Regions from separate parts of the Agrococcus phoenicis genome, predicted to be linked through region 2. Evidence: predicted binding sites of a transcription regulator. Region 2 holds the regulator's gene; each other region holds the start of a gene.
What was found. Region 2 encodes LexA, which represses DNA repair genes until DNA is damaged. Its sites were predicted from a motif close to TCGAACANNTGTTCGA; they were not measured.
Positions count from the first base shown of each region.

Region 1: a site for LexA is predicted at 1,200-1,215, ahead of AA0Z99_RS11090 (DUF222 domain-containing protein). Genes of this name have one in related genera too.
Region 3: a site for LexA is predicted at 1,531-1,546, ahead of AA0Z99_RS09080 (DNA polymerase Y family protein). Genes of this name have one in related genera too.

Region 1 covers NZ_CP154854.1:2,317,496-2,320,753, forward strand. Annotated here, with positions in the region: gene AA0Z99_RS11080 (Gfo/Idh/MocA family protein) at 1-692, shown strand, start outside; gene AA0Z99_RS11085 (DUF2277 domain-containing protein) at 757-1,038, opposite strand; gene AA0Z99_RS11090 (DUF222 domain-containing protein) at 1,264-3,003, shown strand; gene AA0Z99_RS11095 (transglutaminase family protein) at 2,913-3,258, opposite strand, start outside.
Region 2 covers NZ_CP154854.1:1,471,476-1,474,733, reverse strand. Annotated here, with positions in the region: gene AA0Z99_RS07120 (class I SAM-dependent methyltransferase) at 1-107, opposite strand, end outside; gene hflX (GTPase HflX) at 135-1,649, shown strand; gene lexA (transcriptional repressor LexA) at 1,714-2,337, opposite strand; gene AA0Z99_RS07105 (hypothetical protein) at 2,592-2,957, shown strand; gene AA0Z99_RS07100 (histidinol-phosphate transaminase) at 3,024-3,258, shown strand, end outside.
Region 3 covers NZ_CP154854.1:1,897,694-1,900,951, reverse strand. Annotated here, with positions in the region: gene AA0Z99_RS09085 (beta strand repeat-containing protein) at 1-1,418, shown strand, start outside; gene AA0Z99_RS09080 (DNA polymerase Y family protein) at 1,557-3,110, shown strand; gene AA0Z99_RS09075 (error-prone DNA polymerase) at 3,234-3,258, shown strand, end outside.

The sequences.
Region 1 (3,258 bases), 850 kb from region 2:
CCTTCACCACCACCGGTGACGACGCCCAGCGCCTGGTGGATGCCGCTCGCGCCAAGGGCGTGTTCGTGATGGAGGCGATGTGGACGCGCTTCCTCCCGACGATGGTCGCCGCGCGCGAGCGCGTCGCCGCGGGCGATCTCGGCGAGGTCGTGAGCGTCGTCGCCGATCACTCGCAGATGCTCGACCTCTCCCCCGGCAGCCGGTTGATCGAGCCATCGCTCGGCGGCGGGGCCCTGCTCGACCTCGGCGTGTACTGCGTCTCGCTCGCGCACGCGTTCCTCGGGCCGGTCGCGCGCATCCGAGCCGCCGGCGTCGTCGATGACGCCGGCGTCGACCACCGCGGCGCGGCGATCCTCGAGCACGCGCGCGGCGGGATCTCCTCGCTGACGTTCTCCATGGAGACGCTCGGCTCGAACCGCGCCACCATCGCGGGCACCGAGGGGGTGATCGAGCTCGATCCGTCGTTCTACGCCTGGACCGCCTACGCGCGACGCCACGCCTCCGACCGCGACACGGTCGCCGAAGCCTTCGAGCCGCAGCTCGAGGGCCGCGGCATGCAGTTCCAGGCTGCCGAGGTGGAGCGCTGCATCACGGCAGGCCGGCTCGAGAGCCCGACGATGCCGCTCGACGAGACCGTCGCGATCATGCGCGTGATGGACGAGGTCACGGCGCAGATGCGCGCGGCCCGCTGACGCGAGCGCGAGCCGTGGGCGCGCTGCGAGCGGCGGCTCCGCTGCGCGCTCGCCGCCGCCGCTGCTAGCTCGCTGCCGCCTCCCGCGCCGCGATGCGCTCTTGCACCTCGGGGCGACGCAGCGGCGGCACCGTCTTCGGTGGCTGCTTGCGCTCGGGCAGCTCGTCGAGCAGGTGGTGGGTGACGTGCGCGATCTCGGCGACGGCCCGCTCGAAGGCCTCGCGCGTGCGCTCGGACGGATGCGTGATGCCAGACACCTTGCGCACGTATTGCCGCGCGGCCGCCTCTACCTCGGAGTCGTCGGCAGCCGGCTCGAGCCCGCGGAGCGTGGTGATGTTCCTGCACATGGCGACCACGCTAGGCGCGTGCGCGCGCGAGCGCCAGGGCCTCGTCGTGCCCGATGCGCCAGGTCAGTGGTGGCGCCGAACCTGCGTGCGATCGGCGAGCCCGGATGCTCTCCACAGCCTCCTCCCACGACCCGCCCCGTGTCGGTAGCACGCGGTACTCTTCGAACATAGATTCGAACTGCTACAAGCGGGTGTGGTGCGCGGCGTGAGCACGAGGAGGCGAGCATGGCGAAGGTCCGGGAGGCAGCGGTGGCCGTCGAGGCGGCGCGCGCGGCCTTCGCCGGTGCGGCCGAGCTCGCGAGCGCATCGCGCCAGGAGGTCGCGGATCTGCTGGCGCTGCACGCGCAGCTCCTGCGGCTCGTCGAAGCGCAGAGCGTGCGCCTCGCAGGCGAGATCGCTCAGCGCTCGACTGGCCCCGATGACGAGTCGATCTGCCGCCTGCTGGGCGCCACGACGCCCCGCGCGGCGATCGCGGCAGCCTTCGGCATCCGCAGCCGCGACGCGAGCGAGCTGCTCACGATGGCAGCGGCCACCGCGCCGGCGACGAGCCTGAGCGGCAGCGACATCCCTGCCCGCTACCCCCGGGTCGGCGAAGCGCTCGACGGGGGCACCATCTCGCTCGCGCAAGCGCGCGCCATCGTCGCCACCCTCGAACCTGCGGCGTCGCGTGCCGACCTCGACGAGCTGGCGTGGGCCGAGGGCTGCCTGGTCGATGCGGCGATCGACGCCGATGCGCCGCTCGTGCCTGAGCTGCTGATCGCGCAGGGCCGCGCCTACGTCGCGGTACTGGATCCCGACGGCGTGCTGCCGACCGACGAGCTCCTCCGCGCGCAGCGATCGCTGCGGCTCTGGCGGCGACGCGACGGCGGCTGGCGCATGCAGGTGGATTCGCCGCCCGAGGACGGGTCAGCGATCCAGGCGCTGCTCGACGCCATGACATCGCCGAGGAGGGCCGTGCGGTTCGTCGATGACCCGGTCGGTGCCGAGGACGGCGCAGGCGACGCCACAGCCGAGCCGGCGGGCGACGGCGGGCAGCACGCGCCGCCTGTGGACGGTCGCACGCTGGCGCAGCAGCGCCACGACGCGCTCATCGGCGTCGTGCACGCCTTCGCCGCCTCGGGCGACGCGCCCGTCGCTGGCGGTGAGCCGCCACGGCTCGTCTTCGTCGGCTCCATCGAGGCGTTCGATGCCTACCGCCAGGGCGCCGCTCACCGCGACCGGGCGCTCCGGATCGAGCACACCGGCGCGATCGTGCCCATCGAGACCGTCGGCCGACTGCTGTGCGACGCCGTCGTGCAGCGCACGGTCGTCGACAGCGAAGGTCATGTGCTCCACCTCGGGCGCGAGCAGCGCACCTTCAGCAGCAAGCAGCGTCGCGCGCTCGGCGTGCAGTATCGGGGCTGCGGAAACGCGGCATGCGGGGCGCCCGTGAGCTGGAGCGAGGCCCACCACGTCCGGTGGTGGCGCGACGGAGGCCCGACCGACGTCGACAACGGCATCCTGCTGTGCAGCCACTGCCACCACGAGGTGCACGCCGGTCGACTCGTCGTCGTCGGCACCCCCGGTCACTGGCGGGTCGTGTCGCAGCTGCGGCCGTCGAGCAGATCCGCGCGCAGCTCGCGGGCGCAGGTGCTCGCGCCAGTGACGTCGGCCTGCGCTGCCGATGCCTCGGCGCCGCTGGCAGTCAGGCTGCCGGATGCCGCGGCTTCACCAGACACCGCGCCCCTACCGGAGACCCTGGCCCAGCCGCCCAGCGACCTGTCGCCGCCAGCCGATCGGTCGCGAAGAACAGCTGCTCGCAGATCAGCCGATCGGTCGCACCGCCCAGCGACCACGCGACGCTCGCGCTCGCGAGCGCGCCACGGACCGCCGGGTCAGCTCTCCTTGGTGATCTCCACCGAGACGAACAGCTGGCTCTTCCCCGCACCCGCGTACACGCCGCGCAGCGGCGGCACGTCGTTGTAGTCGCGGCCGAGCCCGACCTTCACGTGCCGCTCGCCGATGTCGATCAGGTTCGTCGGATCCCACGCGTTCCACTCACCCGTGAACCACTCGACCCACGCGTGCGACTCGCCGCGGATCGTCTCGCCGATCTGCGCGTTCGGCTTCGGGTGCAGGTAGCCGGAGACGTAGCGCGACGGGATGCCGACCGACCGCAGCGCACCGATCGTGATGTGCGCGATGTCCTGGCAGACGCCCTTGCGGTTCGCCCACGCCTCA
Region 2 (3,258 bases):
ACACCGGTCGCCGTGACCATCTCTCGCTCACGGCCGTCGATCGGCACCCGGATCGTCCGGACCGACTTGGGCGCGACGGGATCGGGAGAGAAGTAGTGGTCCGGCACGGACTCGACAGTAGCGAAGGAACAACGATGGCAGAACCGCAGGACGCGGGCACCGGCGCCGACGCCGGACAGGAGCACGGCCGCGCGACGGAGCGGATCCTCCGCTGGGCGCAGCCGACGGACGGCGAGGTGCGGGCGCGAGCGCAGGCGCTGCAGGGCGACGATGCCTTCAGCGACACCGACGGCGAGCAGCTGGAGCGCGCAGATCGCGCGGCCCTGCGCCGCGTCGACGGGTTGCGCACCGAGCTCGAGGACGTCACCGAGGTCGAGTACCGGCAGCTGCGGCTCGAGAACGTCGTGCTCGTCGGTGTGTACTCGGGATCTGCGACGGATGCGGAGAACTCGCTGCACGAGCTCGCGGCGCTCGCCGAGACCGCTGGGGCGCAGGTGCTCGACGGCGTGCTGCAGCGCCGGCCGAACCCCGATCCCGCCACCTACGTCGGCCGGGGCAAGGCCGACGAGCTGGCGACGATGGTGAAGGAGCTGGGTGCCGACACGGTGATCGCCGACAGCGAGCTCTCCCCGAGCCAGCGACGCGCGCTCGAGGACCGCGTGAAGGTGAAGGTGATCGACCGCACCGCGGTGATCCTCGACATCTTCAGCCAGCATGCGAAGAGCCGCGAGGGCAAGGCCCAGGTCGAGCTGGCGCAGCTCGAGTACCTGCTGCCGCGCTTGCGCGGCTGGGGCGAGTCGATGTCGCGCCAGGCCGGTGGCCAGGTCGGCGGTCAGGGCGCCGGCATGGGATCGCGCGGACCGGGTGAGACGAAGATCGAGCTGGATCGCCGCCGCATCCACACCCGCATGGCGAGGCTGCGCAAGCAGATCAAGGGCTTCGCCCCCGCGCGGCAGGCGAAGCGCGCGAACCGCGACCGCTTCGAGGTGCCGGGGGTCGCGATCGCCGGCTACACGAACGCCGGCAAGTCGTCGCTGCTGAACCGCATCACGGGGGCCGGGGTGCTGGTGGAGAACGCGCTGTTCGCGACGCTGGACGCGACCGTGCGGCGCGCGCAGACGCCGGACGGTCGCGAGTTCACGATCGCCGACACGGTCGGCTTCGTGCGCAACCTGCCGCACCAGCTGGTCGAGGCGTTCCGCTCCACCCTCGAGGAGGTCGCGGAGTCGGAGGTCGTCGTGCACGTCGTCGACGGCAGCCACCCAGACCCCGCATCGCAGATCGCCACGGTGCGCGACGTGCTGGGGGAGACCGGTGCGCGCTCGATCCCGGAGATCGTCGTGTTCAACAAGGCCGACCTGATCAGCGACGACGACCGCCTGGTGCTGCGCGGGCTGCAGCCGGATGCGATCTTCGCCTCCGCGCGCACCGGCGAGGGCGTCGACGCGATCCTGGCGCGCATCGCCGAGGTGCTGCCGCGCCCCGAGGTCGCGGTCTCGCTGCTGGTGCCCTTCGATCGCGGCGACGTGATCGCGATGCTGCACGACCGCTTCGAGGTGCTCGATGAGCGCTACGAGGAGGCCGGTACCCGCGTCGACGCCAAGGTCTCCGAGGCGGCGGTGAGCCAGCTGGCGGCCTTCCGCGTGTAGCAGCAGGCTGCAGCGATGACGAAGGCGCGGACCCCGTGGGGCCCGCGCCTTCGTCGTACGACGCTCAGACGGAGCGCAGCACCGCCACGACCTTGCCGAGCACCTCGGACTCGTCGCCCAGGATCGGCTCGAAGGCCGAGTTGCGCGGCAGCAGCCAGGTGTGGCCGTCGCGCTGCTTGAACACCTTGACGGTCGCTTCGCCGTCCAGCATGGCCGCGACGATGTCGCCGTTGACCGCGTCGCGCTGCTGGCGCACCACCACCCAGTCGCCGTCGCAGATGGCGGCATCGATCATCGATTCGCCGACCACCTTCAGCATGAAGAGGTCGCCGCCGCCCACGAGCTGCTTCGGCAGCGGCATGACGTCCTCCACCTGCTCCTCGGCCGTGATGGGGATGCCGGCCGCGATGCGGCCGACCATCGGCACGAAGGTCGCCTGGTCCATGCTCCCGACGGAGGGGTCGAGCTCGTCGGGGACGAGCACCTCGATCGCGCGGGGCCGCGCCGGATCCCGCCGGATCATGCCTGCCAGCTCGAGCTGCCCCAGCTGGTGCGTGACGCTCGAGAGCGAGGAGAGGCCGACGGCGTCGCCGATCTCTCGGTAGCTCGGCGGGTACCCGCGCTGCCGCACGGCCTTCTGGATGACCTGCAGGATCGCCTGCTGCTTCTCGGTCAGCTGCCTCGTCATACCGCTCCGCTCCTGCCGATCCCTGGGCCCGAGCGCCCGCGGACGGGCGTGTGGGTGGTCTGGGATTGACTGCTCCTGGTTCGAAAGCGTATCCGACGGAGCGCTCGGATCAAACGGATGTTCGAGCGTGTCGTGGAGAAACTCCGCGATATCCCTTGACGCATCCGGCGGATCGAAGATAGGTTCGAAACAGAGATTCGCAGGCGGTGCTCCCGGCCGAGCACCGCCTGCGGGTCCAGACCGAAGGAGCATCGATGACTGCCATCGCCACCGCCGCAGTGACCAGCGCAACGCCTGGCACGCGCATCCGCATGACCGCTCGCGGCCGCCGCGCGCTCGCCCTGCTGGTCGCCGCCCCCGTGCTCGCAGCCGGCGCGCTCGCCGGCGTCGGGCTCGTCGGCGACGCCATCTCCGGCGCTGTCGCATCCTCCTCGACGGAGGGTGTCGAGCTCGAGCAGATCTCCGTCATGCCCGGCCAGTCGCTGTGGCAGATCGCCCGGTCGGTCGCGCCCGAGGCAGACCCTCGCGATGTGATCGCCGAGATCGAGCTGCTCAACGGCATCGGCGGATCCATCCAGCCCGGCGAGCTGCTCGCCATCCCCGCGCACTACTCGCGCTGAACGTCCCGCCCCGTGCGGCGCACGTCGCGTCGCGCGAGGCATCACACATCGTCCTAGGCTGGTCGGGTGACCGGCCTCGACGACCTCCCCATCCGCGATGACCTCCGCGGGCTGACGCCCTACGGCGCCCCGCAGCTCGAGGTGCCGGTGCTGCTGAACGTCAACGAGAACGCCTACCGCGTCCCCGAGGCCGTCGCCGTCGACATCGTGCAGGAGATCGCACGAGTGCTGCCGAACGCCAACCGCTACCCGGATCGCGAGTTCGACGGGCTGCGGGCATCCTTCGCCGCCTACCTCGGCC
Region 3 (3,258 bases), 430 kb from region 2:
CCGCTGCGTCGACCTCGGGTGATGACAGCCTGCTGGGTGGTACGCAGCTGGTGGCTGATGTGGTGGCGCCGATCGTCGCGGGCGGCAATGCCGTCGGCGTCATCGGTGACGCGACGAGCACGGGTTCGAACGCTGGTGCGTCGACGGGTTCCGGCTCGTCGGATGCTGCGTCGACCTCGGGTGATGACAGCCTGCTGGGTGGTTCGCAGCTGGTGGCTGATGTGGTGGCGCCGATCGTCGCTGGCGGCAATGCCGTCGGCGTCATCGGTGACGCGCACAGCGAGGGCTCGTCGGCTGAGGCGTCGACGGGATCCGGTGCTTCGGATGCCGCTGCTGCGACCTCGGGTGATGACAGCCTGCTGGGTGGTACGCAGCTGGTGGCTGATGTGGTGGCGCCGATCGTCGCTGGCGGCAACGCCGTCGGCGTCATCGGTGACGCGACGAGCACGGGTTCCACCGCTGGTGCGTCGACGGGTTCCGGCTCGTCGGATGCTCCGTCGACCTCGGGTGACAACAGCCTGCTGGGTGGTACGCAGCTGGTCGCCGATGTGGTGGCGCCGATCGTCGCTGGCGGCAACGCCGTCGGCGTCATCGGTGACGCGACGAGCACGGGTTCCACCGCTGGTGCGTCGACGGGTTCCGGCTCGTCGGACGCTCCCTCGACCTCGGGTGACGACAGTCTGCTGGGTGGTCTGCAGGCCGTGATCGGCGCTGCGGTTCCCGTGGCGGTCGGCGGCAATGCGATCGCCGTGCTGGGCGACGCGACGAGCGAGGGATCGACGGTCGACTCCTCGGCGACGACCGGGCCGGGCAGCGGCTCGACCTCGGGTGACGACGGGCTGCTCTCGGGTCTGCTCGGCAACATCGGCATCGCGGTGCCGGTGAACGTCTCCTGCAACGCGATCGGCATCATCGGCGACGCATCGTCGAGCGACTGCAGCGCGGTGACGGTCCCGGGTACCCCTGGTGAGCCGGGTACGCCGGGTGAGCCGGGTACGCCGGGTGAGCCGGGTACGCCGGGTGAGCCGGGTACGCCGGGTGAGCCGGGTACGCCGGGTACGCCGGGTGAGCCGGGTACGCCGGGTGAGCCGGGTACGCCGGGTGAGCCTGGTACGCCGGGTGAGCCTGGTACGCCGGGTGAGCCTGGTACGCCGGGTACGCCTGGTACGCCTGGTGAGCCTGGTACGCCGGGTGAGCCGGGCACGCCCAGCACCCCGGGCGACGACGGCAAGGTCGACCTCCCGGTGATCGACCGCCCGGCCGACGGCGGTACCACCCCGTCGGCGACGAGTGGTTCGGCGACGATGCTGCCGCAGACGGGCGCGGAGCACTCCGCGGCCCTGCTGGTGGCGCTCGCCCTGCTGGCGCTCGGTGCCCTGCTGATGCTGGGCGCACGACGCGCCCGCAGCATGGAGTGACGTGCACGGAGGTGCGGGACGCTCCACGGCGTCCCGCACCTCCGCATGCCCGCGCTGCATGCCTGGTCGAGGTGCAGGCGGGTCGCGACACACCGCATCCGCTTGACTGCGTTCGAACGTGTGTTCGATCATGGTGACATGGCAGAGCAGGCGATCGAGCGGGGCGCGCAGCCGCGCGCCACCCCGCAGCGCGACAGCCGCATCGGTGTGCTGCGCGTGCCCGACTGGGCGGTCGTCGTCGCGCGCCAGACGGGCGCGCTGCCCGCCGGTGGCGAGGCCGGCGTTCCGGGTGCGATCACCCATGCGCTGCGCATCGTCGGCTGCGATGCAGGTGCACGAGCCGACGGCGTGCGGGTCGGCATGCGGGTGCGCGACGCGCAGGCCGCCTCACCCATGCTCGCGCTCGCGCCCGCCGACCCGGTGGGCGAGGCGCTCGCCTTCGAGCAGGTCGTGCGGGCGGTGCTCGCCGTCGTGCCGGCGGCGCAGCCCATCGGCGACGGCGCACTGGCGTTCCGGATGCGCGGGGCCAGCAGGTTCTACGGCTCGGAGCCACGTGCGATCGAGGCGGTGCGCGCGGCGCTCGCGGCGCTGGGGCTGACGGCGGCGTTCGGTGTCGCCGATGACCGCTTCACGGCAGAGCTCGCCACCGGAGCCGACACGATCGTGCCCGCGGGTCGCAGCAGTGCGTTCCTGGGCTCGTTGCCCGTGGGGGTGCTCGGCGACGACGAGCTGCCGGGCATGCTGCACCGGCTCGGCGTGCACACGCTCGGCGAGTTCGCGCAGCTGCCTGAGGCGAGCATCCGCGATCGCTTCGGTGCCGCAGGCCTCATCGCCCTGTCGCGGGCGCGCGGGCTCGACGACCGCCGAGTCGACGAGGCAGGGCTGGGGGAGGAGCGCGTGCTGCGGCTCGTGTTCGAGCCCGGCATCGAGGGCGTGGCAGAGCTGGCGCTCGCGGTGCGCGAGCCGGTCGAGCGCTTCGTGCGGCAGCTGGCCGAGCAGCGGCTCGTGTGCAGCGAGATCCGCATCCTGCTGCGCGCCGAGGAGGGGCGGGTGAGCGAGCGCCTCTGGCGGCAGCCGGGGTTCCTGCGCGCGAGCGACATCGTCGACCGGATGCGCTGGCAGCTGGCCGAGAGCGAGCTCGGGTCGGCGCTCGTCGAGGTCGAGGCGCTGCCCGAGCGGCTCGATGCCGACACCGAGCACATGCCGGGGCTGTGGGGCGGCGGCGACATCGACGACCGCACCAAGCATGCGCTCGAGCGGCTGCAGAGCATGCTGGGGCGCGAGGCGGTGCTCACCGCGGCGACCGGCGGCGGCAGGCTGCTGGCCGAGCGCGGCGTGCTCACCCCGTGGGGGGATGCCGCACCGCCCCAGCCGGTCGGGCCGTGGCCCGGGGCGCTGCCTGCGCCACGGCCATCCGTCGTCTTCCGCCCGCCGCTGCCGGTGCTGCTCGTCGATGCCGCCGGCCTCACCGTCGAGCCCGGTGCGCTCGACGTGCGCGAGGCATCCCCCGCCGCCTTCTCGCCGCCCGCCGCGCCGCGCCGGCGAGTGGTGACGTGGGCGGGGCCGTGGCCGATCAGGCGGCGCGAGCTGGGCGACGTCGTGCACCGGCTGCAGCTGCTCGACGGCGAGGGCGAGGCCTGGGTGCTGCTGCACGCCGACGGCGCCTGGCTCGCCGAGGGCCGCTATGCCTAGCGAGCGGCAGAGGGTGAGCACCGTCAACCGGCATGGAGGGGCGTCGACCGGATAGTCCGGTCGAACCACCGGGAGACCGGTTGGAGGACCGCAGGCGAGGCAGGCGCAGGGGGAGGGGGAGCGATGGCCGGCTGGAACAACCCGGCGA